Regions from separate parts of the Exiguobacterium sp. EA-TM-5 genome, predicted to be linked through region 2. Evidence: riboswitches for the same ligand, from Rfam matches in the RefSeq annotation. Region 2 holds a riboswitch; the other holds the start of a gene.
The links. A riboswitch is a leader RNA that binds a small molecule or an ion and turns the genes downstream of it on or off. The one in region 2 is predicted to bind FMN.
Positions count from the first base shown of each region.

Region 1: linked by a shared signal. The riboswitch ahead of ACV3PA_RS06260 (ECF transporter S component) and the one ahead of ribD (bifunctional diaminohydroxyphosphoribosylaminopyrimidine deaminase/5-amino-6-(5-phosphoribosylamino)uracil reductase RibD) in region 2 are both predicted to bind FMN.

Region 1 covers NZ_CM132670.1:1,204,732-1,220,593, forward strand. Annotated here, with positions in the region: gene glpX (class II fructose-bisphosphatase) at 1-493, opposite strand, end outside; gene ACV3PA_RS06230 (DUF86 domain-containing protein) at 645-1,088, shown strand; gene ACV3PA_RS06235 (TIGR01457 family HAD-type hydrolase) at 1,095-1,859, shown strand; gene ACV3PA_RS06240 (NifU family protein) at 1,902-2,129, opposite strand; gene ACV3PA_RS06245 (DUF1462 family protein) at 2,239-2,535, shown strand; gene ACV3PA_RS06250 (NAD(P)/FAD-dependent oxidoreductase) at 2,575-3,627, opposite strand; gene ACV3PA_RS06255 (YuzB family protein) at 3,720-3,953, shown strand; gene ACV3PA_RS06260 (ECF transporter S component) at 4,026-4,592, opposite strand; FMN riboswitch at 4,747-4,888, opposite strand; gene ACV3PA_RS06265 (HesB/IscA family protein) at 5,000-5,350, shown strand; gene ACV3PA_RS06270 (NAD-dependent epimerase/dehydratase family protein) at 5,469-6,335, shown strand; gene ACV3PA_RS06275 (GNAT family N-acetyltransferase) at 6,332-6,835, shown strand; gene ACV3PA_RS06280 (GNAT family N-acetyltransferase) at 6,832-7,317, shown strand; gene ACV3PA_RS06285 (NAD(P)/FAD-dependent oxidoreductase) at 7,469-8,467, opposite strand; gene ACV3PA_RS06290 (NAD(P)/FAD-dependent oxidoreductase) at 8,711-9,922, shown strand; gene ACV3PA_RS06295 (YuiB family protein) at 10,004-10,321, shown strand; gene glcT (glucose PTS transporter transcription antiterminator GlcT) at 10,423-11,280, shown strand; gene ptsG (glucose-specific PTS transporter subunit IIBC) at 11,498-13,021, shown strand; gene ptsG (glucose-specific PTS transporter subunit IIBC) at 13,152-15,263, shown strand; gene ACV3PA_RS06315 (MDR family MFS transporter) at 15,417-15,862, shown strand, end outside.
Region 2 covers NZ_CM132670.1:804,509-820,370, forward strand. Annotated here, with positions in the region: gene ACV3PA_RS04330 (M20 family metallopeptidase) at 1-1,178, shown strand, start outside; FMN riboswitch at 1,362-1,506, shown strand; gene ribD (bifunctional diaminohydroxyphosphoribosylaminopyrimidine deaminase/5-amino-6-(5-phosphoribosylamino)uracil reductase RibD) at 1,665-2,705, shown strand; gene ribE (riboflavin synthase) at 2,690-3,316, shown strand; gene ribA (GTP cyclohydrolase II) at 3,316-4,506, shown strand; gene ribH (6,7-dimethyl-8-ribityllumazine synthase) at 4,503-4,961, shown strand; gene ACV3PA_RS04355 (DUF6612 family protein) at 5,175-5,996, shown strand; gene ACV3PA_RS04360 (methyl-accepting chemotaxis protein) at 6,041-7,744, opposite strand; gene ACV3PA_RS04365 (alanine/glycine:cation symporter family protein) at 7,934-9,292, shown strand; gene treC (alpha,alpha-phosphotrehalase) at 9,473-11,113, opposite strand; gene treP (PTS system trehalose-specific EIIBC component) at 11,135-12,574, opposite strand; gene treR (trehalose operon repressor) at 12,758-13,465, opposite strand; gene ACV3PA_RS04385 (DUF4352 domain-containing protein) at 13,595-14,242, opposite strand; gene ACV3PA_RS04390 (alkaline phosphatase) at 14,254-15,612, opposite strand; gene ACV3PA_RS04395 (hypothetical protein) at 15,782-15,862, opposite strand, start outside.

The DNA.
Region 1 (15,862 bases), 400 kb from region 2:
GGCGGTCTTGCATGATGACCGTGACGTCCTCAATCCGTTTATTGTTATATTGTGCTGCTTTTTCAATAATGACTTCAAGTGGATCATCGAGCGAAACATGTCCCTTCAAGTTCGGACCGACCGTCAATTTATCCATATACATATCCGGTGCGTGGAGCAGGGCGCCTTGATCGGCGACGGCGATGACGACCATCGCATTGCCAAGTCCTTTAGCGACGATATTCGTTCCTTCGAGCGGATCGACCGCGATATCAACGATTGGACCGTTCGCTGTTCCGACACGTTCGCCGATGAAGAGCATCGGTGCTTCGTCGAGCTCGCCTTCACCGATGACGACTGTTCCGTTCATGTTGACCGTGTTCAAGACTTCACGCATCGCAGTCGTTGCTGCATCATCCGCTTCATTTTTCTTACCGCGACCAATCCATTGAGCAGAAGCTAGTGCTGCTGCTTCCGTAGCGCGTACAATTTCCAGTGCGAGTTCCCGTTCCATGTATATAACCTCCACGTCACCAATGTGACATACTATTTTCAATAAAAATCTAAATTGAGGATAACACATTGGGGAATGTGATGCAAATGACCTTTCTGCTTTTCAGGATTGCCGGATAGCGATAAAATGGAGGATGTGAGGGGGAATGAAGATGTATTTCGTCAATCGTCAAAAAATCGAAGAGACGGTCGTCTGTTATGAGACGGCACTTCGACAAAGTAAAGAAGTTACGGGGGATCCGGTGACGACGGCACTGGCTATGGAACGGATTGGTTTTTTAGTCATCGAGAGTGTCATCGACATCGGAAACAGTATGATTGATGGATTCATCATGCGGGATCCGGGAAGTTATGAAGATATCATCCTCATCTTAGAAGATGAGAAGGTCATCGATGGACCGCTTGCGACGAGTCTCAAGAAGCTCGTTGCGTTACGTACGTTGATCGTCCGGTCATTCACAGAGTCAAGTATGGCGGAGATTCGGGCGGTACTAGAGACAGAGGAAGCAGAACTACGTCGTTTCCCGGAAGCGATTCGTCGGTATATCGAGACAGAACTCGGACCGGTGTCTGCATTTTTACCAAACGAGGAGTGAGTCAGAATGAAGGCAAAAGGCTATTTATTTGATTTAGATGGAACGATGTATAATGGAACGGAACCGGTGAAAGAAGCGGTCGATTTCGTCAATCGTCTGCAAGCAGAAGGGATTCCGTATTTGTTCGTGACGAACAATGCGTCAATGACGGCAGAAGCCGTGGCGGAGAAGTTACGCGGGATGGGTGTTCATTCTGATACGAAGCACGTCTTGACGAGCGCGATGGCGACAGGTCGCTATATCGCTGATTTGTCACCGAAAGCGCGCGTCTATGCGATCGGAGAAACAGGACTAATCGATGCGCTTGAACGAGAAGGGTTAGATGTCGTCGCAACCGAAGCAGCAGATTACGTCGTTATTGGACTCGATCGTCAAATCACGTATGAAAAACTCGCTGTTGGTGCTCTGGCGATTCGTGCCGGTGCGCGATTCATCTCGACGAATGGTGATATCGCGATTCCGACAGAGCGTGGTTTCTTACCAGGGAACGGTGCCTTGACAGCGGTCCTACGCGTGACGACGGAGAAGGAACCGTTCTTCATCGGTAAACCGGAACCGGTCATGGTTGATATCGCAACGGAGATGATTGGTCTGTCAAAAGAAGACGTCATCATGGTCGGCGATAACTACCATACGGACATTCTCTTCGGAATCAATGGAGGCATCCGGACGATGCACGTTAATTCTGGCGTCCATACACCAGTCTTCATTCAAGGGCAGGATCGTCAACCGACATATATGGTCGATACGTTAGCTGAATGGATTCTGTGAATCAAAAAATCCCGAACGAGAATTCGTTCGGGATTTCATGTATTAGAAGACTTGTTCGACTTCAACGACGCCAGCGACTTCTTCAAGAAGGGCACGTTCGATACCGGCCTTCAATGTGATTGTTGAACTTGGGCAGCTACCACAAGCTCCCATCAAACGGAGTTTTACGATTCCGTCTTCTACATCTACGAGTTCAACGTCTCCTCCATCACGAAGAAGGAACGGACGCAATTTTTCAAGAACTTCATTCACTTGATCAAACATTTCCATGCGTAAACACATCCTTTCGTATAGTTTCATTGTAACAGGGTTGAAAAATGTTCTCAATCTGGAAAACTTGTATACTAAAGAGGAGTGAATTGAAAAGGGGGACTTCAAGATGGAAATCACGGTTTACGGAACAGCAGTCACTTGTCCGAGTTGTGTCGGGGCACCCAGCTCGGAAGAGACGTTCAGCTGGTTACAAGCCGTACTCGGGCGGAAATATGAGCAAGCGATGACGTTACGTTATATCGATTTCGAGACAGCAGCAGCGGATCAATGGACGGAAGCGCTGAAAGAAGATGTCTATTTTTACCCGTTGATTGTTCTAGATGACGAGATGATTGACGAGGGGTACGTTAAATTAAAGACGATCACGGCGGCGATCGATGCGAAGTTAAGTCAGGCGGGGTGAACGAAAAAAGAGGTATCCCGAGTCGGATACCTCTTTTACTCATTTAATCTTTTTATGTTTCCATAAGACACCGGACTTCAAGAGACGTGGGACTTTTCCTGTCAGCGCCTGTTTACCCATGACGATTCCGAACCCGTCTGATTTTCCGAGTGATCCGAGCATTCCGCGCAGTTTGATTTCTGGCAACTTCGGTAATTTTTTACCTTGCCACTTGGCTTGCAAGACATCAACGACTTGTTCTGCCTGATGTTCTGCGAGTTGACCACTTGGTGCATACGGTAGACTTGCGCAATCACCGATGACGAATAGATTATCGTATTCCGGTACATGATGGTGGTCTGTTAATTTGATTCGACCACCACTGTCCGCAGCAAAACCGAGATCGCGAACGACTTTGACCGGTTGTGTACCCGCCGTCCAAATCGTTAAGTCGGATGGGTACGTATCGTCGCCGTTACGCACGTCGTCTGCCGTGACGAGCGTGACGTTCGAATTGTTGATGACTTCAACGTCATGCTCCTCGAACCATTCTTGAACGTAAGAAGAGACTTTGTCCGATAAGAACGACAAGACGGATGGTCCGCGGTCGAACAATCGGATCGTTAAATCTTTCCGGCTCTCGTGCAGTTCACTGGCAAGTTCGACACCGGATAGACCAGCGCCGACGATTGAGACGACAGACCCTGGTGAGAGTCCGCAAATGGCTTGCTGTGTCTTTCGTGATTCTTCAAGTGTCTGGATGCTATATGTAAATTCTTGAGCACCCGGAATGTTATGGTATTTATCCTCGCAACCGAGAGCGATGATCAAGTCATCATAAAATAATTCTGATCCGTCCTGCAGATGGACCGTGTTCGTCTCGGGTGAGATTTTGATGACATGTCCATATTTATAGGTAAGATGTTTCCCCTCCGGAAATTCAATCCGGACATCCCGATCTGATAATGTACCTGCTGCGAGTGCATAATATTCCGTTTTGAGTGCGTGGTACGGTAGACGGTCAACGAGCGTGACGGCAACTTCCTCGTCCTTGAATCGCTCACAAATCCGCATTCCACCATATCCTCCGCCAAGTACGACCAATTGCTTCATAACGTAAAATCCCCCTTAGTTCCCCTAAATCAGTCTGACCTTGTATAATACGACATGAGGCAGGTCGTTTCCTGCTTGAAGGAGGAAAAAAAGTGAATCCGATTATTGAATTTTGTATTAGTAACTTAGCGGCTGGTACACAGGTCGTCATGGAACAACTCGAACGTGACCCGAATGTTGACGTCGTCGAATACGGTTGTCTCGGCTATTGTGGTATTTGTTCGCTCGATCATTTTTGTCTCGTTGATGGTGAGACCGTCGTAGGCGAAACACCGGAAGAGTTGCTCGAGAAGATTTACCTGAAAATCGAAGAGAATGAGCTGTGAGCATAGCTAAAAAATCCCCTCGTTCGTTTGAACGAGGGGATTCGTGTCCGTCAGCGGGCGCAGCTTTTCGGATTAAGCAGATTGTTGACGGCGCATCATCCATGGTCGTAGTTTCAAGAACAATGGAATGAAGAGTGCCGAGATAAACAGTGCCTTGATGACGTTAAACGGTAAGATACCGGCTGTGATCGCTGTCCATTTGACAGCTGGATCCGCCATATAGTCCATACCTAGGAACCATGCATACGCTGGAAGGATCAAGATATAGTTGAGGATCGCAAGACCAAGTGCCATCGTGATCGTACCAGCGACGAGACCTGTTGCGAGACCTTGTGTTGATTTCTTTTTGTGGTAGAACCAGCTGACAGGTAGTACGAATGCAACGCCTGCAGCGAAGTTAGCGAATTCTCCGACCGGAACACCACTTCCGCGGAAGATATAGTACAACACGTTCTTCAATGCTTCGACGATGACACCTGCGACCGGTGAGAACATGATCGCTGCGACGAGAGCAGGAACATCACTGAAGTCGATCTTCAGATAGTTCGGTAAGAACGGTAGTGGAAAATTGATAAGCATAAGAACAAACGAGATTGAACCTAACATTGACAGAGTGACCATTTTTTGTGTGCGTTTCATACGAGTATTGTCTCCTTTTGCTCGTTCCTCTCGATGAAGTATTGGCATGACTGCGACCATAAAGAAACCCCCATTGATGAAATCAACAGGGGAGAAGTCCGCATTAAATAAACCTAATCGATTATTGCAAAATCGATCAAATTCAAACTCATGCCGCCATCTTCTCCCATCCAGACTATACTGTCGGCTCCTGAATTACACAGAATCAGCAAATAGCGCCCTATTCGCTCGCGGGCTTCAACTCATATGAGTTGTTTACCGCCGGTCGGGAATTTCACCCTGCCCTGAAGATGGAACGATTATTTTATTGTACATACCATTTATACAACGAATTCAAGATGGTTTCAAGCAACTAGGTTTCGATTCGCTCAAAAGTTGCGTATACTAAAGAAAAGGAAGGTGATGACATGATCCATTTAACGGAGGCAGCAGCGTTACAAGTCCAGGACATGATGGCGCAGGCACCAGCAGATGAACGAAATCTTCGGATGCTCGTCCAAGGTGGTGGATGTAGTGGTCTGTCGTACGGAATGGGATTCGATCAACAAAAAGAAACGGATCTCGTTTTCGAACAGCACGGCGTGACCGTCATCGTGGACGAAAAAGATTATCCGGTCGTCAAAGGACTGGAAGTCGATTATAAACAGTCAATGCTTGGCGGTGGATTCACGATCACGAATCCGAATGCCATCGCAACATGTGGTTGCGGAACTTCATTCCGTACGGCAACGAATGCCGGTACACCGGGTGGTTGTTGATTGATACAATCGTGGACATCGTCCACGATTTTTTTATTGTCTACATACAGGAGACCTGTTCCGTTGACTCGAAATATTACAGAGAGTGAATGCTACTACGAATAGGGAGGGCTTCAGGATGAGAAAAGTATTGATCTTCGGGGGAACACGTTATTTCGGACGGCGCTTAGCGATTCGCTTAGCCGATTCGGGAGATGATGTGACGATCGTCACACGCGGCGAGCATACTCCACCAGTCGCGAAGGGCTTGACATTCTTTAAAGGAGACCGGACATCAAGCAGTACGATGAAGGACTTGAGTCAACAGCACTGGGATGTCATTTATGACAACATCTGCTTCACGCCGTATCAAGCCAAGCTCGCAATCGACGCATTTGAAGGAAAAGTCGGACGGTATGTATTGACGTCAACGATGTCTGTTTATGAAGACGGTGGAGCGAATATTACGGAACGCGCCTACAATCCGTTTCCCGGAAAATATGATCTTGAGAAGGAACATGGTTATGGGGAAGGAAAGCGCCAAGCGGAGAGTTATTTCTTTCAACGGGCGACGTTCCCTGTGGTTGCCGTTCGTTTTCCTGTTGTCCTCGGACCAGATGATTATACGGAACGGCTTGTCTTCCATATCAAAAGGGCGCTTGACGGTCGTCCGATCGTTGCTGAAAACACGTATGCAAAAATGGGCTATATTTCGAGTTATGAAGCAGCAGCTTTTCTTGAGTGGTGTGGTCGTTCCGAGATGACAGGTCCGATCAATGCTGCAAGCGACGGTGTCCTATCGATTGAAGATCTGATGGATAAGATTGACCGTGTCGCAGGAACAACGAGTCAACTCGTTAGCAAAGGGGAGGATGAGTCGCCCCTAGCGCCAGAACGTGATTTCTATATGGACACGACAGCTGCGAAACAAGCAGGGTATCAGTTCCAGCATATCGATGACTGGCTCGATCGTTTGATTGAAGAGGAGGTGCGTAATCACCAATGATGCAGTTGATGAAGCCAACCCTCGCATGGGAAACAGAGTACCGCGCTTTTTTAGAAGACTGGCGAGAATCGGGCGAAACGATCGTACCGGAAGCGGTCGGGGATACGTATGAGCCGCTCTCAACCTATTTCGCGGAGGTTAAAGAAATGGAAACGACAGTCAGACCGGGTCTTGTCACGCATTCGACGTATTGGATGGTCGATGGACAACGAATCGTCGGAGCATTGAATTTTCGGCATGATTTGACGGAAAACTTGAAATTGTATGGCGGGCATATCGGATATGGTATTCGACCATCCGAGCGTAAGAAAGGCTATGCGACGACAGGTCTTCAGCTTGCGCTTGAAGAAGCGCGTAAACGGGGACTTGATCAAGTGCTATTGACCTGTGGTGTTGATAATCTCGCATCGCGTCGTGTCATCTTAGCGAACGGCGGACAGGAAATCGAACCGACTGTTCGCAACGGGCGCGAAACACGTCGCTTCATCATTGCGTTATGAAGATTCGTGAAGCACGTCTTGAAGAGGCGTCGGCCATTGCTCGCGTTCATATCAACGCTTGGCGGGAGACGTATCAAGGAATCATCCCTGATTCTTATTTAGCACAGTTATCTTACGAGAAACGGACGAAACAATGGGAGCAGACGTTAGTCGACCAACGTGTCTATATCGCTATGTCAGAAGAGGAAGTCGTTGGCTTTGCGCAAGGTGGACCGAGTCGAAGTGATGCGCGTGAAGGGGAGTTGTACGCGATTTATGTATTACGGAGATCTCAAGGACTGGGACTTGGAAAAGCGTTGTTTCAACGTATTGCTTCTGACTTAGTAGAGTATGGAACGATGCAGGTCGCTGTTTTGCAGGATAATCCAGCATGTCGATTTTACGAGCGATTCGGTGGTCAGGTCATTGAGGAATCGATGATTGAGCGCGGTGGAGTGGAGCTCGTGCAACGGGTTTACCGGATTCCAGTTCAAATGGATTGAAAGATCATACGTATGAATCGTGCTTTTTCTTCCTGTAGGAGTCGAAGATATGGGGGCACGCCCTAGCGTAATTCTATGAAAATAAGAGGTCGGGCTCCGGTATGTATTCCGGAATCCGACCTCTTATCACTTATAGTCAATTACATGTATCTTAAGAATGATTCGTTACTTTTTCGAACAAGCTAGTTGAGTGTTGCGGGTGACGAGCAGATGGGTCGACAAGAAGTTTCGCCTGATTGACAGCAATCGGAGCTTCACCGAAGCCAGTTGCAATCAGTTTGACGCGTCCTTCGTAAGTCGCGATATCACCACAAGCGAAGACGCCGGGAATCGCTGTCTCCATCTTCGAGTTGACGCGAATCGAGTTCCGTTCGAATTCGACTTCCCATTCTTTCAATGGTCCGAGTGACGAGACGAAACCGAAGTTACAGACGACATCATCAGCAGCGACGACGACGACTTCTCCACTTTCAGCATGCTTGAACGTCATCGTTTCGATGTGCGTCTCACCTGTGACCGATTCGAGCGTATATGGCGTCATGACGTTGACGGACGAATCGTGTAACAGTTCGACCGAATGTTCATGGGCACGGAACTTATCGCGACGGTGGACGAGCGTGACGGATTTTGCAATCGGTTCAAGCATCAAGGACCAGTCGACTGCGGAATCGCCGCCACCAAGTAAAACGACTTGGCGATCCTTAAAACGTTCCATGTCGTTGACGAAGTAGTGCAAGTTCGTTTCTTCGAAGCGCTCCGCGTCAGCGACGCCGAGTGGACGCGCAGCAAACGAACCGTTTCCTGCCGTCAAAATGACGGTCTTCGTATAATGCTCGCCTTTGTTCGTGACGAGGCGGATGATTCCATCATCCATACGTTCGTAAGCGATGACCGTTTCTCCGAGCACGTATGTCGGATCAAATTCATTCGCTTGTTCAAGTAGACGATCGACCAGTTCCTGCGCTTTTACTTTCGGAAAACCGGCGATATCGTATATATATTTTTCAGGATAAAGCGTAGCGAGTTGACCACCTAATTGAGGTAGACTCTCGATGACCTTCGTCTTCATCTGGCGCATTCCTGAATAAAACGCGGTGAACAGTCCGACTGGACCGCCGCCGATGATCGTGACATCATATGGTTGGTGCATCTGATTCCCTCCTAGCGTTGGATAGGTCTATTATATAGGAAATAGGGGGTTCAGGTGCAAGTGCGGGACATCTCACATTTTTTTAAGGGAATTTACATTTTTCTTTTGCAATCATTCCTAAAAAGTGTTTCAATAGGCTTATAGACATGTGAACATTATTTGAACAAAATTTTTGAGCATTCGTCTGTAATTGAATGTGAAGAAAATCACAACAAAACTACGATTCGTAAGGAGTATCAGAACATGAACACACCTAACATTGTTATTCTTGGAGCAGGCTACGGTGGATTGATCACAGCAGTCAACCTTCAAAAGAAACTCGGCGTCGATCAAGCGAACATCACGTTGATTAACAAACACGACTATCATTACCAAACAACTTGGTTGCACGAACCAGCTGCAGGTACGATGTCTGCGGAGCAAGCGCGCATCTACATTAATGATGTCATCAACCCGTCTCGCGTCAAGCTTGTCAAAGGGATCGTCGAGAAAGTCGACACGGCTGCAAAAACAGTTCTTTTACAAGATGGCGGAACAGTTCCTTACGATTACGTCGTCGTTGCTCTCGGTGGTGTTCCTGAAACATTCGGTATCAAAGGATTGAAGGAACACGCGCTGACGATCAGCTCGTTGAACAGCGTCCGTAAAATCAAGGAACATATCGATTACTCATTCGCACAGTACAAAACAACAGGATCACAAGATCGTTCACTCTTGACGATCGTCGTTGGTGGTGCTGGATTTACAGGAATCGAGTTCATGGGTGAACTCGTCAACCGTATTCCAGAACTGTGCAAACAATATGATATCCCACGCGAACTCGTTCGCGTCGTCAACATCGAGGCAGCACCAACAGTCCTTCCAGGATTCGACGCTGATCTCGTCAACTACGCACACAAATGGCTTGAGCGCCAAGGCGTCGAGTTCAAACTCGGTAACGGCATCAAGGAATGTGGACCAGGAAGTGTCACATTCGGTCCGCTTCAAGGCGACACTACTGAAACGATCGAAGCAAGCACGATCATCTGGACGGGTGGCGTCAGTGGTAACCCAGTCGTTGCAGCATCTGGATTTGAAGCGATGCGTAACCGTGTCGTCGTCGAAGAAGATCTTCGTGTTCCAGGACACGACAATGTCTTCATGATCGGTGACTGTTCAGCAGTCATGGATCCAAGTTCGAACCGTCCGTACCCTCCAACTGCACAAATCGCGACACAACAAGCACACAAAGTCGCTGAGAACATTGCAGCACTCATCACAGGACGTCAAACATCGTCGTTCACGTATGAGAACAAAGGAACAGTCGCTTCACTTGGTCACAAAGACGGCATCGGCATGGTCTTCGGTAAGAAGATCTACGGTCGCAACGCATCGTTCATGAAAAAAGTCATCGATAACAAACACTTCTTCGAACTGAAAAAGCTTGGTCTTGCGATCAAAAAAGGGAAGTTCTAAGTTCACGTTTTAGGCAAATGTACACTCGTGCATTTGCCTTTTTTGTCGGTTATACTAGAAGAGATTCAAAGGGGGAACAGTATGCATATCATTCAAGCCGTGATCGGGAGTGTTCTTTATCTCGTCATGTTCTTTAGTATCGGATTCATTTTAAACATGTTGTTGCGGAGTACATGGGTGATGCTCGTACTCTATCCGATCATCATCATCATGATGATCGACAACCAATCAACGCTCGAATACTTCACGAATGCACGTGAAGCGATTCCGAATCTCGGAGACCGGATTGCTGGTCTACAGGCAGCGGATATCACGATGTTCGCAGCTGGTTTTGCTGGAATCATCATCGCCGGTCTATCTATTCGTTTCTTGCGTAAGAGCGGTTACCAAATGTTTTAAAGTCTACTTGAGTAAGTAGGCTTTTTTCGTGTCTGAAAAACCGTTATAATAAAAACAATGTCTTTAAATAAATGTGTAAGAGCAGATTGGGTTGAGAGCGAATGGATAAACAAATGTACCACGTTATCAAGGTATTGAATAATAATGTCGTCATTTGTTCGACTGGTGCGAATCAGGAAGTCATTATCCTCGCGAAAGGGATTGGCTTCGGTCGGAAGCCAGGCGATCAACTGACAGATCTCGACAAGTTGGAAAAAGTCTACACGTTGAAGGATAAAGAAGAACAGGATCAATATAAGGCGCTCGTCGGTCATCTGGATGAGAACTTCATTGCACTGATGAACGAGATCGTTTCGATGATTGAGACCCGTTTTGGTAAACGAGTCGATGAGCATATCCATATTGGATTGACGGATCACTTGACGTTTACGTTCAAGCGACTAGAACAGGGAATGGAAGTCACGAATCCATTTCTTGCCGAAACGGAAGCTTTGTATCCGGAAGAGTATGCACTTGCTGAAGAAATCGTCGAATTCATAAGTGCTGAGATGAATTTTTACTTGCCTCCAGCCGAGACAGGGTTCATTGCACTTCATATTCATTCAGCGACGAACTTCAAAGACGTACTCGAAGTCAACCGCCATCATCAGCTCGTCGGTTTAATTGCTAGTCATATCGAACAGCGACTGGAGATTAAAATCGACCGAAAATCGCTTGATTACAAGCGTCTGATTCGGCATCTTCGTTCAGCGATTGAAAGGGTTTCCAATGGGGAGTATCTAGAGGCTCCAGAAAAAGTAGAAAAGCTATTGCGTGAAGAATATCCGCTATGCTATGATACTGCTTGGGAGCTGATGTCCATCATGGAACGTCAGTTGAAGAAAGCGGTACCGCGCGGTGAGGCGACGTATCTTACGATGCATCTGCAACGCTTAGTGCAGTACGATTCAGGTAAATGACCGCACGGACTACGTGTTACTGATACGATCAGGCATGAGTGGGATGTCGGGCAAGAAGCTTTATTTCCGTTATTCAACGGGATAAGTCTATTGTCTACAATCCGCTCGTGCCTGATTTTTTTCTGTAAAAAAACGGTCAGATGTCTGACTTTTTTCGTCTCAATCATTGGCATTATTCATCATTCTTCGCTCTTAACAGGAAAAGGAGGAAACACACATGTTCAAACAGATTTTTGCTGTTCTTCAACGTGTCGGTAAAGCGTTGATGCTTCCTGTAGCGATTTTGCCAGCTGCCGGTATCCTACTCGGATTCGGTAACGCGATGCAAAATCCGAACTTGACATCAAAACTCGAGTTCTTAAAAAATGATGCAATCATCAAGGTTGCAAAATTGATGGAAGCAGCTGGGGATATCATCTTCGGTAACTTAGCACTCTTATTCGCGGTCGGTGTCGCAATTGGTCTTGCAGGGGACGGCGCAGCCGGACTTGCAGCGATCGTCGGATTCTTGATCATGAACAAAACGATGAGCGTATGGCTCGGCGTTACACCTGAAATGGTCGCTAACGGTCAAGGATATGCAAACGTACTCGGTATCCCAACACTTCAAACTGGGGTATTCGGTGGTATCATCATCGGTCTGATCGCAGCTTGGGCGTACGGGAAGTATCATAATCTCGAATTGCCACAGTTCCTTGGATTCTTTGCTGGTAAACGTTTCGTTCCAATCGTCACAGCAGTTGTTTCATTGGTTGCAGGTCTTGTTCTCGTATTCGTCTGGCCGTTCGCGCAAGATGGCTTGAACTCGTTCTCGCACTTCATGATGGAGAAAAACCCAACACTCGCAGCATTCGTCTTTGGTCTCATCGAACGTTCGTTGATTCCATTCGGTCTTCACCATATCTTCTATGCACCATTCTGGTTCGAATTCGGTTCGTACAAGAATGCAGCAGGAACAGTCGTTCATGGTGACCAAGCGATCTTCTTCGCACAATTGAAAGACAACGCAACATTAACAGCTGGTACGTTCATGACTGGTAAATTCCCGTTCATGATGTTCGGTCTTCCAGCAGCAGCACTTGCGATGTACCACGAAGCTCGCCCTGAGCGTCGTGCGGTCGTTGGTGGTCTTCTTGGATCAGCAGCACTTACAGCTTTCTTGACAGGTATCACAGAGCCAATCGAATTCGCATTCTTGTTCGTAGCTCCAATCTTGTTCGCAGTTCACGCAGTCTTCGCAGGTCTTTCGTTCATGACAATGCAATTGTTGAACGTTAAGATCGGTATGACATTCTCTGGTGGTTTGATCGACTTCCTTCTCTTCGGTGTTCTTCCAGGACGCACGCAGTGGTGGCTCGTTATCGTCGTCGGTCTTGCACTTTCTGTCATCTACTACTTCGGATTCCGTTTCGCAATCCGTCAGTTCAACTTGAAAACACCAGGTCGTGAAGATGAAGTTCAAGAAACATCATCTGTTCAAGGTTCTGAACTTGCTGAAGGTATCCTTGATGCACTCGGTTCTGAATCGAACATCAAACACTTAGATGCTTGTATCACACGTCTTCGTGTCGAAGTTCTCGACAAATCAAAAGTTAACAAAGATGAGTTGAAAAAATTAGGTGCTGCTGGTGTCCTTGAAGTTGGTAACAACGTTCAAGCAATCTACGGACCGAAATCAGACAACATCAAGTCTGAGATCCAAGCCGTCATTGCATCACGCAAACAAGAAAAAACAGTCTAATGTTTTTAGGAATGAGTCCTTCTGTGGAAGGGCTCATTTTTTTTGGAAAAATCTTTTAGAATCGTTTTGCGCTAGAATATTTTAGGGTATGAACTAAGTAGTTTGTTTAAATAAAGGAGGGAATATACGCATGTGGAAAAACGTGTTTGGTGTCTTACAGCGGATTGGTAAGGCCCTGATGTTACCGGTAGCGATCTTACCGGCAGCGGGGTTATTGCTTGCGTTCGGGACAGCGTTTCAAAACCCGAACTTAACGCAATACTTGCCATTCCTCGAAAATGATTCGCTAGTCGTCATCTGGCGAGTCATGCAGGATGCAGGTGATATCATCTTTGCGAACCTCGGATTACTGTTTGCCGTCGGGGTCGCGATTGGTCTTGCGAACGGAGAAGGGGTCGCCGGCTTAGCAGCCATCGTCGGTTTCTTGATCATGAACAAGGTCATCAGTTCATTCTTACAGATTACACCCGAAAAAATCACGGAAGCACAAAAGGCGAGTGACTTGTCGTATGCGACGGTCCTTGGGATACCGACCTTGCAGATGGGGGTATTCGGAGGGATCATTGCCGGTTTGATAGCAGCGTACAGTTATAATAAATTCTTTAAAATCAAACTGCCTGATTTCCTCGGATTCTTTGCAGGAAAACGTTTTGTTCCAATTGCCACTGCTTTATTCAGTCTTGTCGCAGGTTTTGCGCTCTCGTATATTTGGCCACCAATCGGGACAGGCATCAATACGTTCTCAAAAACAATCATTGAAGCAAATGAACCGCTGTCTGCCTTCATCTTTGGACTCGTCGAACGTTCGTTGATTCCGTTTGGACTTCACCATATTTGGTATTCAAGTTTTTGGTTCCAGTTTGGTGAATATACGGATAAAGCCGGAACGATTATCAACGGGGATCAGCGGATCTTCTTCGCACAATTAAAGGATGGTGTACCATTCACGGCAGGAACATATATGACCGGGAAATATCCATTCATGATGTTTGGTCTGCCGGCAGCCTGTCTTGCGATGTACCATACTGTTGCGAAGGATCGTCGTAAAGCCGTCGAAGGTTTGTATTTCTCGGCTGCCTTGACTTCTTTCCTAACTGGTATCACTGAGCCAGTTGAGTTTTCATTCGTATTCGTTGCACCACTCTTGTTTGCTGTTCACGCAGTCTTTGCTGGACTTTCATTCATGATCATGGATTTATTGAACGTCAAGATAGGGATGACGTTCTCGGGTGGATTGATTGACTATACGTTATTCGGAATTTTACCGAACCGAACCTCGTGGTGGCTCGTCATTCCAGTCGGTTTAGTATTCGCCGTCATCTATTACTTCGGATTCCGCTTCGTCATCACGAAGTTTGATCTGAAGATTCCAGGACGCGAAGCAATTAAGGAGGGTGCCGCTACATCAACGGCAAAAGCAGGCGATCTTCCGTATGAGATTCTACAAGCATTCGGTGGTCCGTCGAATATCAAACACCTCGATGCCTGTATCACGCGTCTTCGGATTACGGTCAATGATAAATCAGGTGTTAACAAGGATCGCTTGAAAGAGCTTGGTGCTGCTGGTGTACTTGAAGTCGGGGATAACGTCCAAGCCATCTTTGGACCAAAATCTGACGGCATCAAGACCGAGATGGCAGATATCATGAAGGATCCAAACTATCGTCCGAAAGAGACACCGGAAGCAGATCCGATTCCGCAAGTTCCAACAGGAGATGAAGCGCGAACTTCTGAATCGGGTACAGCCGATACGGGTCCTCTCGCAGGAGATCGTGGTGGTGCTTACGTGCCACAAGATGGTTATGTCGCACCGTTGAGCGGTATCATCCGTTCGCTTGATGATGTACCGGATCAAGTCTTCTCCGGACGCATGATGGGCGACGGATATGCGATCGAACCGACAGAAGGATATGTTGTTTCTCCAGTCTCAGGTGAGATCACGACCTTCTTCCCGACGAAACATGCAATCGGAATTCTTGCGGATAATGGAGACGAAATCCTGATTCATATCGGTATCGATACCGTATCGCTCGAAGGGAAAGGATTTGAGGCGTTGGCGAAAGCTGGCGATCGTGTCGAACCGGGTACGCCACTGCTCAATGTCGACCTTGAGCAAGTGCGACCACTCGTCCCATCGTTACTGACACCAATCATCGTCACAAATAGCGGCGATCGAAAAGTCGACGTTGATGTTGGACGGACGGTCGAAGCAGGAGAAGCGATTTCGTATCGTGTAGAGTAAGAAATCAAAGTGACGGATCGTCATGAGCGATCCGTCTTTTTTTGTGTGAAAATATAGTAGAGCACATTTGATAATGAGATTTTGCACATATGATGGTACAATGAGTTAGCTATTATAAGAGTTAGCTAATTTTTTTAGAAATGAGGTGCGTCGATGTCTTCGACTACAACAAAAACGAATACGACACCTGTCGTCATTGGATTATTGATTGGGATTTTAGTTGCAGCAATGGATAATACGATTGTTGCGACGGCAATGCCGACAATCGTCAGCGAACTAAACGGGTTTGATCAGTATGCGTGGGTAACATCTGCCTACATGATCGCAACCGTCGCGGGGATGCCGATCTTCGGTAAACTGAGTGATATGTATGGAAGAAAACGATTCTTCCTCTTTGGCATGTTACTCTTCATGGTTGGTAGTATCTTATGCGGGATGGCAGACTCGATCATTGAGCTGTCTGCTTATCGCGCATTACAAGGACTCGGTGGAGGAGCGTTGATGCCAATCGCCTTTACGATTATCTTTGATATCTTCCCACCTGAAAAACGCGGTAAGGTCAGTGGTCTGTTTGGAGCAGTCTTTGGAATTTCGAGTAT
Region 2 (15,862 bases):
TAGAGACGATTGAACAGGACATCGAACAAAAACGGGAATCCTATCTTGAGACGAGTCACCGGATTCATGCGACACCGGAAATCGGTAACGAAGAATTCTTTGCTTCGCGACTACATGCAGAACGCCTGACGGCTGAAGGCTTTACGGTAGAACTTGGCGTCGCTGGGCACGAGACAGCGTTCTTTGCGAAAAAGTCGAGTGACCGACCAGGTGCGACGATTGCTTTTCTAGCCGAATATGATGCGTTGCCAGGCATCGGTCATGCATGTGGGCACAACATCATCGGAACGACGAGTGTCGCAGCAGCGATTGCGCTCAGTAAAGTACTCGATGAAGTCGGTGGGGGTGTCGTCGTCCTCGGGACTCCGGCTGAAGAAGGGGGACCAAACGGCAGTGCGAAAGGCAGTTTCGTCAAACATCAGTTGCTTGAAGGGATCGATGCAGCCTTGATGGTTCATCCGTCGGGACAAACGCGGATCACCGGTTCTTCCCTTGCGGTCGATCCACTCGATTTTGCTTTTACCGGTCGTCCGGCGCACGCAGCGGCGTCACCGGAAGAAGGGATCAACGCACTCGATGCGGTCATCCAGCTTTTTAATGGGATCAATGCTCTGCGGCAACAATTGCCGGACGATGTCCGGATCCACGGGATCATCACCCATGGCGGCGATGCACCGAATATCATTCCAGAATATGCAAAAGCACGTTTCTTCATCCGGGCGACGACACGGGAACGACTCAATGCCGTCACGGAGAAAGTCAAAGCGGTCGCACAAGGTGCGGCACTTGCGACTGGGGCGACGCTTGACGTCATCGCGTTCCAAAATGAAGTCGACAACCTCGTCTTCAACCGGACGTTTGATCGTCTCTTCCAAGAAGAAGCAGAAGCGCTTGGCCAAGTCGTGCACCTCGACGAACGACCAGGTCTCGGATCGACGGACGCTGGCAACATCAGTCAAGTCATCCCAACGATCCATCCGTACATCAAGATTGGACCAGACGATCTCGTTGCCCATACGGAAGCGTTCAAAGAAGCGGCTCGTTCAGAAGCAGGGGATGAGGCATTGATTGCAGGAGCGAAAATCCTTGCTCGAACAGCACTTCGTGTCCTTGCCGATGAACGGACGCGCGGGGCGATTGCCCAAGAATTCCATGACCGGAAGAACGGCTATTTGTAAGTAAAAAATAACGACTGGACGTACTGATATCAAGTGCTCCAGTCGTTTTTGGGATGTAGTCGATCAGGAATTGGCGATGGGTGACAGAAGTGGAACGAAATCAAAAAAGTGACAAGACAGAAGCATTTCCGCTTTGTTTTCTTGAAAAAGATATGCTAGGCTAAAATTGTATAACTCAATAATCCAGTTCTTCGGGGTAGGGTGAAAATCCCAACCGGCGGTGATGCGATCGATTGATCGATGAGCCCGCGACCTGTGATGTACGCATCATGGCTGACTTGGTGAGATTCCAAGGCCGACGGTAAAGTCCGGATGGGAGAAGAACGAAACGACGCGATTCAAGCTGTTTTCTGAAAAAATGTTTTCAGGAGATGGTCTCTTTCTGCATGCAAAAAAGCAGAAAGCGAACCGTGTATTTCGTGAACCCTTCTATACAGACGCCCCTTTTCAAGGGGCGTCTTTTTTCATTTGAAAGGAGTGAACGCGATGTCACAGATGATGAGTTATGCCATGCAATTAGCACAGATGTTAAACGGACAAACAAGTCCGAATCCAAGTGTCGGCTGTGTCATCGTCAAACAAGGGCGTATTCTCGGTTTTGGTGCACACCGATTTGCCGGTGGTCCGCATGCGGAAGTCGAAGCCCTACGGATGGCGGGAGAAGCTGCTCGTGGCGCTGATCTTTATGTGACGCTCGAGCCATGTAATCACCATGGCAAGACGCCGCCATGTACGGAAGCGATTCTGCAAGCAGGAATCAAACGTGTCTTCGTCGCTACGGAAGACAAACATGCGATCGTCGCTGGTTCAGGAATTAAGCGGCTCCAGGATGCTGGTGTCGAAGTTGAGGTCGGATTATTACGACGCGAAGCGGAAGCACTGTACGACACGTTCTGGAAAACGATCGAACGAAAACGTCCGACCGTGACCGTCAAAATCGCTCAGACGATGAACGGGATCGCTGCGACGGGTGAACAGCGCTGGATCACATCAGAACAGGCGCGGGCACATGGTCGCGCCATGCGTGGTCGCCATGATGCGATTCTCGTTGGAAGTGAGACAGTGCTCGTCGATGATCCGGCACTGACATTACGTACCGAAATGGGAATCGAACCGATTCGAGTGATCGTCGACCGTCGTGGTCGGGTTCCGGAGACGGCACAAGTCTTCCAGGATGGTAAAAATCCAACCTATTGGCTAACGAGTGTACCGCGCATTAGTCACGATCAAGTGACCGTTCTAGTCGGTGAGTATGAGACGCCGGAAGCGATTTTAAAGCGGTTATACGAACAAGATATCCGGAGCATTTTGATTGAAGGTGGACCAACGATCCAAGCAGCGTTCTTTGAAGCAGATCTTGTCGACCGAATCGAAGTTTACCAGGCACCATCGATTTTTGAAGGGGAGGCGTGGACCGGTCAACACGATATCGAAGATCGTTTTCAAATCGATCAGATCGAAACGGTTGGACCGGATCTTCATCTGACGTATATCCGAAAGGAGGAGACGCCATGTTCACCGGATTGATTGAAGAAGTCGGGACGTTAAAACGAAAGATTCCGCGACCGAACGGTTTAGCGCTTGAAATTGAAGCACACCGGGTGCTCGAAGGAACGAAGATTGGTGATAGCATCGCCGTCGACGGCATCTGTTTGACCGTCACGTCCATGAGTCCGACTGGCTTCACGGCAGATGCCGTCCATGACACGATTCGTTCGACGGCACTTGGCACATATCGTGTCGGGAGCCCGATACAACTTGAACGAGCAATGCCAGCAGACGGTCGTTTTGGTGGACATTTCGTCAGTGGACACATCGACGGGACGGCGCGACTGATCAGTCGACGACCGGACGGGGAAGCGATGGTCTATACGTTTGATGTCGGGTCGTGGCAAAAGTATTGTATTCCGAAAGGATCGATTGCGATCAACGGCACGAGCCTGACCTTACAACGTGTCACGCCGGAAACGATCTCGATTTCACTGATTCCGCACTCCCGTCAAGTAACGACGTTCGATCGATTGGCAAGCGGCGCAGTCGTCAATATCGAGTGTGACATGATGGCGAAACATCTTTATCATTTCACGCAACACGAGAAGCAGACGGACTGGGAAGCATTCTTAGGAGGCGACATGTAATGAATGGATTCGACTTGATTGAAGAAGCGATAGAAGATTTAAAAAAAGGACGACCGATCATCGTCTGTGATGACGAGGACCGTGAGAATGAAGGGGATCTCGTCATGCTCGCAGAACATGCGACACCAGAAAACATCAACTTTATGATCACATACGGAAAAGGGCTCGTCTGTGTACCGGTCAGTCCGCGGATTGCCCAGCGACTGGAACTCGCACCGATGACGGCGAACAACACCGATCCGCACGGTACGGCATTCACGCTCAGTATCGATCATGAAGAAGCAAAGACCGGCATCAGTGCCGAGGAACGTTCGCTGACGATTCAACGGATGTTAACGGATGGACCGGAGCGTTTCAAACGACCAGGACACATCTTTCCGTTGATTGCAAAAGAGGGTGGCGTCCGAGAACGTCGCGGACATACAGAAGCAGGCATTGATCTTGCCCGTCTCGCGGGTAGTGACGAAATCGCCGTCATTTGTGAAATCATCAAGGAAGACGGCACGATGGCGCGCGTTGACGATTTACTTCTTTATAAGGAAGAACATGATTTAAAACTAATCACGATCGAGGCACTCGTCGCTTATCTTGAGCGCCCGTTGACACGGGAAGCGGAAGTGTTACTTCCGACGACGTTCGGAGCGTTTCGGATGATCGGCTATACGACACAAGACAAGAAGGAACATGTCGCCGTCTTGTCGGGTGAAGCGCACGACGGAATGCTCGTCCGTCTGCACTCAGAATGCCTGACAGGGGATGTCTTCGGTTCGAAGCGTTGCGATTGTGGTCCACAACTCGATGCGGCACTCGAGCGGATCGAGCGAGAAGGCGGAGCTGTCTTGTATCTACGTCAGGAAGGCCGCGGCATCGGTCTGATGGCGAAGTTAAAAGCCTACGAGTTGCAGGAACAAGGACTCGATACGGTCGAAGCGAACCATGCGCTTGGTTATCCGACGGACATGCGTGACTATACGGTCGCAGCGAACATGTTACGTGATCTTGGCGTGACGAAGATCCGTTTAATGACAAATAATCCGGATAAACAACGGGTGCTCGAACAAGAAGGCATCGAAATCATCGAACGCGTCCCACATCAAGTACCGATCGAGCCGGAAAATCAGCGTTATCTGAAAACAAAACAAACAAAACTCGGGCACTTGCTCGACATCCAAGGAGGACACACATCATGATTTACGAAGGTTTCTTAACAGGAGAAGGACTACGCGTCGCGATCGTCGCTGCACGTTTTAATGAATTGATTACATCAAAACTCGTCGGAGGAGCAAACGACGCGTTCCGTCGTCACGGTGTTGCAGCAGATGCTGTCGATACAGCATGGGTTCCTGGAGCATTCGAAATTCCACTCGTTGCAGAAAAGTTAGCGAAAAGCGGTAAATATGATGCTGTCATCACGCTTGGTGCCGTCATCCGTGGGGCGACGTCGCATTATGACTATGTCTGTAATGAAGTCGCAAAAGGTGTCGCGAGTGCGTCACGCGACACCGGCGTTCCCATCATCTTCGGTGTTCTGACAACGGATTCGATCGAGCAAGCGGTTGAACGTGCCGGTACGAAAGCTGGGAATAAAGGTTACGAAGCAGCAGTTTCAGCAATCGAGATGGCAAATCTTTTACGGACGATCTAATGGAACAGAGACAGGGTGACGGTATATTCCGTCATCCTGTTTTTTTTGCGGAAAACGTGCGGATAATGAATCAAATTTCAAAAAAAGGATAGTAGATTTGAAATTTGAGGATTCGTTTTCAAGGAGAACGGTAATGGTGTAATAAAGAAACTTTGAAACATTTTCCAATGTTTTTCGTAAATCAGGGTAACGCGCATGAAGGAGGAAATGAATATGAAGAAAACAAGGTGGGTAGCAGCCGGGATCGTTGCAGCATCAATTGGACTTGCCGGATGTCAAGATGGACAAACAGATACAAGGAGTGGCAGTGGATCTGGTTCGACGAAGTCGGGGGAACTCTCGAATACGGAATTACTGAATAAAGCGACAGCCGCTCAAAAAGATATTAAATCGTTCCACATGGAAGGGACAGTCAACTCAAAAGCAGGTGAGATGACAATGGATCAAAAGGTATCAGCTGATATCATTCAGAAGCCGCTTACGATGCATCAGACGATGACGATGAAAAATCCACAGGACGGTAAAGACATGTCGATTGAGAGCTATATCGTCGACGATAAGATGTATTTATCGCAAAACGGACAATGGCTCGTTCAAGATGTCTCGGAACTAGGCGATATGGTCGAAGCAATGGAGTCATCGGCATCGACGGATCAAAATCTCAAGCTGTTGAAAAAGTACAAAGACAACTGGACAGCGAAAAAAGAGGGTGACGTCTATCAAATCGACGTCAAACTAAAGGGTGACGACCTCAAAGCCTTTATGAAGGATTCGCTAGAGCAAACAGGACAAATGGCGCAAATGAAAGACGCCATGGACAGCATTGATTATAAGAAAATGAACTATACGATGACGTATGATGCGAAAACATTCTATCCGAAATCACTCGATATGGATATGGTCTTCGCAGTTGAAAAAGATACGGACTTCACGATGAAAAATCAATCAACATTCTCGAAATTCAATGAAATCAACGAAATCAAACTCCCTGCAGAGACAAAAGATGCGCAACCACTCACAGGTGCTGCACAATAAATAATAAGCCCCTCGCTTCCAACCAGAAGCGGGGGGCTTATTATTTAGACTTGGAATTGACGTAATACCTCTTTTAGTGATTCTGCTTGCTGTTGACTGACGGAAGTTTGTTGATGGACATCCCGGAACGCTTGGACGGAATGATTGATCTGTTCCGACATCGATTGTGTCCCTTGTGCCCCATCATTGACGGTGACCGCAACGTCATGAATGACACCGAGCATGTTTGCTGTCAGTTCTTGAAGTTGACCGGCTTGAGCAGCAAAATGTTCTGCTGCATCACCGAATAATTGCGCATCATCACGGTATTGAATCGAGGCATCTTCAAACAAATCATAGTCTTTGACGACCTTCGTATCGATGAAAGAGAGCATCTCACCGGATGCGGCATTCAAGTGTTCGACGGAATCGATGACCGATAACGAGACATCTTGGATTTGTTCAACAGTGTCCCGACTACTCTCGGCGAGTTTCCGGATTTCATCCGCGACGACAGCAAAGCCTCGACCGACTTCGCCGGCTCGTGCTGCTTCAATCGAAGCGTTAAGGGATAATAGATTCGTTTGCGCCGCGATTGAGAGGATCGCGTCAGACAAAACGGAAATTTCCTTGACGGCTTTTGCTCGTGTCATCGCATCCTCAAGTCGCGTTTTCGTTTCAGAGAGAATTTGAGTAGCGGTCTGTTTCGCTTCCGTGGCGACGACTTGAAGCGATTCAGCGCGACCACCAACTTCTTGGGCGCGTTTTCCATTCGCTTCTGCGCCAGAGACGATCTCATGAATCGTTGCTTCCATATCGACAGCGGACGAGTTCATCTCTTCGGCAGAAGCAGCTGTCTCCTGCATACCAGCCGATAAGTTTTCAATCGTATGTGAAGTCGATGCCATATCCTGATCGAGTTCACTGATTCGACCAGAGACATGTCGCGAGGTCGACACGACGTGGGTTGCCGTATCATCGACTTGGACAATGATTGTCCGTAAATGAGCGATGAATTGATTCATCGACTGGGCGATTTGACCAATCTCGTCATTACGCACGACGTCGAGTTGGGCAGTCAAGTCGCCACCCTGCGTTGCGAGTTCATGTGTTTTTGCCTGCAATTGACGAAGGGGACCAAAAATCGAACGTAAAATCAAGACAGTAAAAATGACACCGAGCAATCCAACGATACCAATGATCGTAAATAGCATTAGATGGGCAGTATTAGCAGCTTGCGTAATCGTGTCACCATTTGTGCTAGCCTGTTGATTGTTGAATTTCACGATTTTCGTCAATTGATCGGAAACAGCGAAGTAGGAATCACGACTGGCTCCTTCATAATACGTCACAGCTTCTTTTTGGGTTTCTGGTGTACTGAGGGCAAGAAGACGATCGGTCGTCTCTTTAAATGTTTGCCATTTCTTCGCAAGATCATCAAATAATTGACGATCAGATTTCAAATAGATCGTTTTTTCGTATTTCGCCAGATTCGCGTCAACGGTCGCTAAACCGTCTTTGACACGTTTATCATAGCCTGCTTTGATTTCTGGATCATTTTCTTGAATATGCAACAACTCGACACGCCGTAAATCGGATAACGCTGTATTCGTTTCGTGCGACAAGTTCAGACCAGGAATCCAGGAAGAAGTAATCGTTTGACTCTCTTGATCGACACGACTTAATGAGAATCCACCGTACAATCCGACCCCGATTAAGCTAAGCAAAAGGATGGAGGACAATAAGATAAGCTTCGTTTTAATCTTCATGTGATTCGCTCCTTTGTTTTGCGAGATGAACTATTCATTTTCTTGATTATATCGTCACAAGTAAAAAATTTACTTATTATTGAAAAAAATAAGTATCAAAATAGTTTTATGAAAAAATAGTTTGACAATTATCAGTAAATTCTGAAAAAATGGTAAAGAACTATAGATTACATAGAGGGGGTAACACGAATGGGAAATTCATTTAGTGACTGGATTGGTAAGGTGTCCGATTTTGTTTGGGGACCACCGTTACTCATCCTGTTGGTCGGTACGGGGATTTACTTGACGATTCGCTTAGGATTCATTCAAATTACCAAACTGCCGTATGCGCTGAAGCTTGCGTTTTCGAAACATCAGGATGACAAGTCAGAAGGTGATATCAGTCACTTTCAAGCATTAATGACAGCACTCGCTGCGACCGTCGGTACAGGGAATATCGTCGGTGTCGCAACCGCTGTTGTCCTTGGCGGACCAGGCGCGATCGTCTGGATGTGGTTGTCCGGTTTATTTGGAATGGCGACGAAATATGCGGAAGCGATTCTTGCCGTCAAATATCGCGTCGTTGATGAAAAAGGACAGATGGCAGGGGGACCGATGTATTATCTTGAACGTGGACTGAAGCAAAAATGGCTCGGTGTCTTATTTGCCGCATTCGCTTCGATCGCCGCATTCGGGATCGGGAACGGTGTCCAGACGAATTCGGTCGCACTCGCAATGAAATCGACGTTTGATGTACCACTTTACGTGACGGGGATTGCGTTGATGGTACTGACGGGAGTCGTTATTCTCGGTGGGGTCAAATCGATCGGGAAAGTTGTTAGTTTGTTCGTTCCGTTCATGATTTTCTTCTATGTCGGAAGTGGTCTACTGATTCTCGTCATGAACTATGACTTGATTCCAGGTGCGATCTCAACGATTTTCAGCAGTACGTTCTCAAACGAAGCCATCACAGGTGGGGCAATCGGGGCGGCGATTCGTTATGGTGTCGCGCGTGGTGTCTTCTCGAACGAAGCAGGACTCGGTTCCGCTCCGATTGCGGCAGCAGCCGCAAAAACGGACTTTCCGGGACGTCAAGCACTCGTCTCGATGACGCAAGTGTTCCTTGATACATTGGTTGTCTGTTCAATCACGGGTCTGACACTCGTCATGGGTGGACAGTTGGACACGAAACTAGAAGGCGTTGAGTTGACGACAGCAAGCTTTGAAGTCTTCCTCGGTCCTGCTGGAAAGTACATCGTCACGATCGGGCTCGTTATGTTTGCTTATTCGACTGTCCTCGGGTGGTCATACTATGGTGAAAAGTCGATTTATTATCTATTTGGTCAAAAATCGATCTTACCGTATCGTATCTTATTCGTTTTAGTCGCTGGAGCAGGTGCGATGACGACGAACTTGAACATGGTCTGGGCGATTTCCGATGTCTTTAATGGTTTGATGGCGATTCCGAACTTAATCGGCTTGATTGGATTGTCTGGCGTCGTCATTGCTGAGACACGACTGTTCCGCGAACAGTTGAAACGAGAAGAAGCGAATCGGAAAGTTTCGTAGTATCGTATGGATAGAAGAAGCACAACTATGCAGGAAGTGTTTCAACTAAATTAAAAGAAAGAGGCACGCTTCCGTGGAGATAGACTCGGAAGCGTGCCTCTTTTGTTTAGTGTAAAGCGAGGATGAGACATTCATTGTAAAAACTAGCGGTGAGACCATTGATTCTTCAGCTTTACCGAATCATTTCTTGCGATAGAGCATGAGTGACTCGTATGGACGTAACATGAGTCTTTGTTCGTCCGTCTGCATCTGCTTATAATTATGAAGCAACACCGTATAATCCGATCCATCACGAGGTAACGTGAACGTCGTCTCCGTCCCGTAGAAGTTCGAGACGACGAATAATTCTTCCTCGTCCGTTGCGCGTTCGTACGCCCAGAGTGACGAATCGTCTGGTGTCAACAGCCGGTACGTACCGTCCGTGAGCACGTCATACTGTTTTCGGAGCTGAATCAACCGTTTGTAATGGTGGTAGACCGAGTCCGGATCCGCTACAGCCGTCTCAACGTTGATTTGATCATGCGTCGGCGAGACCGGAATCCACGGTTCACTCGTACTGAAACCACCGTTACGTGTATCCGACCACGGCATTGGCGTCCGCGCATTATCACGCGATTTTTGACGAATCGCGGCAAGAATCTCTTCTTCCGCGACACCCTTGTCCCGAGCTTCTTGATAGGCATTTAACGTCTCGACATCGCGGTAGTCAGACAGATCCGTGAAGTCCGGATTTGGCATCCCGATCTCTTCTCCCTGATAGATATAAGGTGTACCTTGTAAGCCGTGAAGTGTCGTCGCGAGCATCTTCGCACTCTCGACGCGATACGTGACGTCGTCACCGAACCGGCTGACGACGCGTGGTTGGTCATGGTTACACCAAAAGATCGCGTTCCAGGCTTGTCCGTTCATACCCGATTGCCAATCCGAGAAAATCTGTTTCAGTTGCTTGAAATCAAACGGTGCTGCCGCCCATTTTTCGCCGTTCGGATAATCGACCTTCAAATGATGGAAGTTGAACGTCATCTTCAGTTCCTGATTCTCAAGCGATGAATAACGAAGGCAGTGCTCAAGCGACGTCGACGACATCTCACCGACGGTCAGGAGGTCGTGCCCAGCAAAGACTTGTTCGTTCATCTCTTGCAGGTAGTCATGAACGTTCGGTCCGTCCGTATAATACGCACGTCCGTCTCCACTAGGGTCGTTCGGAAGACCTGGTGTCTTTGAAATCAAATTGATGACATCGAGTCGGAAGCCGCTGACGCCTTTATCGCGCCAAAAGCGCATCATGTTATAAATGTCTTCCCGAAGACGTGGATTTTCCCAGTTCAGATCCGCTTGCGTTTTGTCGAACAGGTGCAAGTAATACTTGCCAGCTGTCTCGTCGAATGACCAAGCAGGACCACCGAATTTTGAGACCCAGTCGTTCGGCGTATCGCGCCAAATGAAGTAGTCATGGTAAGGACTATCCGGATGACGTCCTTCTTCGAACCAGACATGCGACGTCGAACAGTGATTGACGACGATGTCCATCATGACGGACAAATGACGTTGCTTTGCTTCAGCGAGTAACATCTCAAAATCATCCATCGTTCCATAAGACGGATCAATCGCGTAGTAGTCACTGACATCATAGCCATTATCGTTTTGCGGTGAGGCATAGACCGGCGTCAACCAGAGGTAATCGACACCAAGATCCGCCAAATAATCGAGTTTAGCAGTGACGCCGCGTAACGTACCGGTCGCTTTGCCTTCCGGACTGTAGAAACTCTTTGGATAGATTTGATAAACGGCGGATTTGCGCCAATCGGTTGTCGTGATCATCAGATACACACCTTTCTAGAATTACGCCGCTTTATTTAGGGCGGCTTTTTTTGCGCGTTTCGTTGAGACATAGTGGAACAAGAACGTACAGGCGACAGGAACGATGATCGCGATCACCATACCGACGATGAACGATAAAATCGAGCCTGGTACGATCGAGATGAAAGCGGGTAGCCCACCGACACCAATCGCAGGAGCGAGAACACCGCTGACAGCGATGAAGGCAGACGCGATGGCTGAGCCGACGAGTGCCGCGTAAAACGGATACTTGAACCGGAGATTGACCCCGAACATGGCGGGTTCCGTGATTCCGAAGTAGGCGGATAGGGCAGATGTCGATGCCATGTTCTTATCATTGACGTTTTTCGCAAGGAAAAGCATCGCGAGTGTTGCTGAACCTTGGGCGATGTTCGAAATCGCGATCATCGGCCAGATGAACGTCGTTCCGCTTTGTCCGATTAATTGTAAGTCGACGGCGATGAACATGTGGTGCATGCCGGTGATAACGAGTGGCGCATAAAGTGCACCAAAGAGCAAGGCACCAAGTAACGGAACGGCTTCGAACGTATTGACGACTCCGATCGTAATCCAGTCACCGACTTGACGCGTGACCGGTCCGATGACGGCAAGAGCGAGGAATCCTGTCAACGTAATCGTCGTAATCGGTACAACGAGTAATTGAATCGCATTCGGTACCCGTTTTTTAAGCCACCGTTCAATCGTACTGAGAACATAAGCAGCTGCGAGAACCGGAAGGATTTGTCCTTGATAGCCGACTTTTTCAATTTCAAAGAGACCGAGGATATTGAACGTCGGGATTTCACCTTTTAGGGCACTTTGTCCGTAGTTCCAAGCGTTTAAGAGGTCTGGGTGTACGAGCATTAAACCCATGACAATCCCGAGAATCTCACTTCCACCGAAGCGTTTCGTTGCTGACCAGCCGACGAGTGCTGGGAGGAAGACGAAAGCAGTATTTGCCATCATATTAATGAGGTCCCATAATCCTTGCAGATTCGGGTACCGATCAATCATCGTCTTACCACCAAATTCGATGCCGAACAGATTATTGATCCCCATCAAGAGACCAGCGACGATGATAGCAGGAATGATTGGCATAAAGACATCAGAAAAGACTTTGATCAATTTTTGGAATGGATTCATTTTTGCGGCACCAGACGATTTGACATCTGCGATCGTCGTCGCCTGTAAGCCGGTCAATTGAATGAATTCGGCATAGACTCGGTCGACATCTCCAGCTCCAATGACGATTTGATAAACACCAGCGTTTAAGAACGCCCCTTTGACGAGTGGGACTTCAAGTAAGGCTTCTTGATCAACGAGCTCTTGGTTCTTAAGCGTTAAACGAAGACGGGTGACACAGTGAGCTGCCTGTTCGACGTTCTCCTTGCCCCCGATGTTCTCAATGATTTGCTCTGCAATCTGACGATAGTTTGGTTTCATCTCGATGCTCCTTTTTGGAAGTGACATACTCGACCACTTTTGAAATGAAAACGTTTTCTTATCTGCGCATGTTTATCTTAACTTATCTATATAAGTTGGTCAAGAACTTATATAGATAAGTTGAATGGAATGAAAAAAGAGAGAACCCGTCATGTACGGATTCCCTCATCTAGCAGCGGATATTCAACGACGAGCAATATCAGTGAATTGAAACTTATCGAGACGATGGCGTGATTCAGTCCGTTCGAAATGCTGTCCTTCATAGAAATACGTATCGTTCGTGACGACGATGACATGTGTCATATCGTGAAGATCGAGTCGTTCTTGGTCTTCAGTTGTAGCCGGGCGAGCCTCGATTTTTCGTTTCGCGTAGCTGATCTGGCGTCCGAGTGTCTCCTCGATGTAGTGATAGATCGAGCCAGCAGCAATAGCTTTCGTTAATCCAGGAACGAGATCAGTCACGAAATGATTGATATCACGAATGACGCGTTCACCGTCAATTTGACGAATCCGCTCGACGCGTGTCACGTCTGTTCCTTGTGCCACATGTAATAACGCAGCGAGCTCAGCAGAGGCGGAGAGGACCTCACACGAGATGACATCCGTCTCGACGGTATGACGCCCCATCCGGCGATGGGCTTCCGAAAAGCTGACGATGCCATTGAACTGGAACTCAATCGCTTCTTGCGACAAAACGAAGACACCTTTCCCTTGGTGTTTGCGGACGAAGCCTTTCTCTTGCAGGGCATCAATCGCTTTTCGGACCGTCCCGCGACTTGCTTCGAACTCCTGCATCAGCTCTGTTTCTGACGGCAACTTTGTCTCAGCAGGAAGTGTCCCTTCCTGAATACGCTGCGCGAGCTCATGGTAGATGGTTAAATACTTCGGCATATCATCCGTCCTTTGCATTCAAATAGTGCTTTTAGTGTAGCATGGAACGATTGCAGGCATCAAAACAGCTCCACCTGTCGTCCGGGCATAATCCGGAAAACAGATGGAGCGTAGAAGTAGGAATGAGTGTCAACGAAGGGATGTCGAAAACGCTGTTCCTTTTTGGATGACATCTTGTTTTTCGTCGAGAACGTCACTTGTCAAAAGCTCAATCGAATCAACCGGTCGTTCCAAAATGAAGCCGAAGTTACCGCTTCGTGATTCGGACGGAGCATACGTCTTTGCGAGCGACTCTAAATAGACGTCGTCTTCAAGTGTCTTTTCGGTCGTAGTATCGAGTTTAAAGTGGGCGACCGGATTGAACGTGACCGGTTTATCACTTGTATTCTTGATTGTGACACGTGTCTTGATCAAATCGAAGGATTCATCGTGCGTGAAACCATGGAAGAAATCAATCATGCCGTAGCTTGGACGAGCATGAAAAACTTTGACTTCTTCGATCGTCATCTCAATCGGACCAATCTTTTGCGTTTTATTCACCCGTTTGAATTGTTTAAGCGTCAAATCGCCCTTATCATCCGTAACGGTCTGGTCGATTTTCGTTAGTTCACGATCGTCCGGGATTTGTGGGTTCGGGACATAGGCGCTTGTTTTTTCAAGCGATACCGGCTGCTCCTGTTTCGCAGACGATGGTTCTTTCGGTGTGTCTTGTGATGCGGAAGTGCCACAACCTGCGAGCACCGTCCCGAGCATTAAAGTAGCAAGTATCTGTTTCATGAACATTCCCCTTATTTTTTCGATTTCAAGAGATCGAAGATGATTTTCGCGTGATCGGTGTTATCGACTTGTCCTGCGAAACGTTCCTTAGCAGGACCGAACGCATAGACGGGTACGTCTTCACCTGTATGTCCACCTGTCGTCCAGCCAGTGTGCGAACGTTCGTTGAAGATTTCTTCGATCGCATTATCGATCTCGAGTAATTTTTTCGATTCAGCAGCGCGAGAGACGCTATCGATTTCTTTATCCGTTAAGGCGAGTTTGTCTTGATCGATATACGTCGTCAACGTCTTACGGACATCCGCACCATCGACGATTTTTTGCGCCATGAAGTCTGGTGTTTTCTTTGCCGCTTTGATTGGTTCGGCGAACCAGTTATAGATGCCGTCCGCGCCGATCGAGTATCCACCAGTTGAGTGGTCAGCCGTTGCGACGACGAGCGTATGCTTATCCTTCTTCGCAAAGGCGATTGCGGCTTTGAATGCGCGCTCGAAGTCTTCCATTTCACTCATGGCACCGACGATATCGTTGTCATGACCAGCCCAGTCGACTTGACTTCCTTCAACCATTAGGAAGAATCCTTTTTTATTCGTGTCGAGTCGCTTGATCGCAGAGTTCGTCATTTGAGCCAGCGATGGAACCGAGTTTTCGCGGTCGATCCGTTTTGGTAACCCGCCATCTGCGAACAGACCAAGGACTTGTTTATTTTTATCGGCTTTCAATTGATCAAGATCCGTGACGTAACTGTACCCGTCTTTCTTGAATGCTTTCGTCAAGTCGACATCCGGACGGACGAAGTTCGACTTTCCGCCGCCAAGCATGACATCGATTTTATGTTTCCCGTTGACGCGTTCCTTGAAGTAATCGTCTGCGATGGCGTTCATGTTTTTCCGGTTTTCATCATGGGCACCAAACGAAGCAGGTGTCGCATGTGTGATTTCAGACGTTGCGACGAGTCCTGTTGATTTACCACGTTCTTTTGCTGCTTCGAGGACGGTCTTAACTTCCGATTTATCATTATCAACCGCAATCGCTGCATTGTACGTCTTTACACCAGAAGACATCGCCGTCGCTGCAGAAGCGGAATCGGTGACGTTTTCCTTTGAATCTTCCGGATAAGTCATCTGTTGACCGACCAGATATTGATCAAACGCTGTTTTTTCAGCAACTGGTGTCGATGGATCGTTCTTTAAGTAACGATGAGCGGATGTATATGAGACACCCATTCCGTCGCCGATCAAGAAGATGACGTTACGGATTTCCGGTGATTTCACAGGTTTTGTCTTTGCTTCTGCTTCTGGCATCGAGAACATCGTGCTGAGGGAAAGAGTCGATAAGGCAAAAATCGGAATGATACGTTTTAATTTCATACAGGTTCCTCCTCGAAAGGTGATGGGGTTTGATAATCGATACGACCTACAAACTCCACATTACGGGTGAAATATGAAAACCATGTTTATCGTGTGTAAAGCTTTGTGAAGAAACGATGACAAAAAATGCCTCTTCTGAAAAGTCGTTTCAGAAGAGGCATATGTCTTATTAGCGATTCCACCCGATCATTCGACGGTAGGAACTGAATGTTGGCCAGGCAAGAATCACGATGGCGAGCCAGTAAAGCAA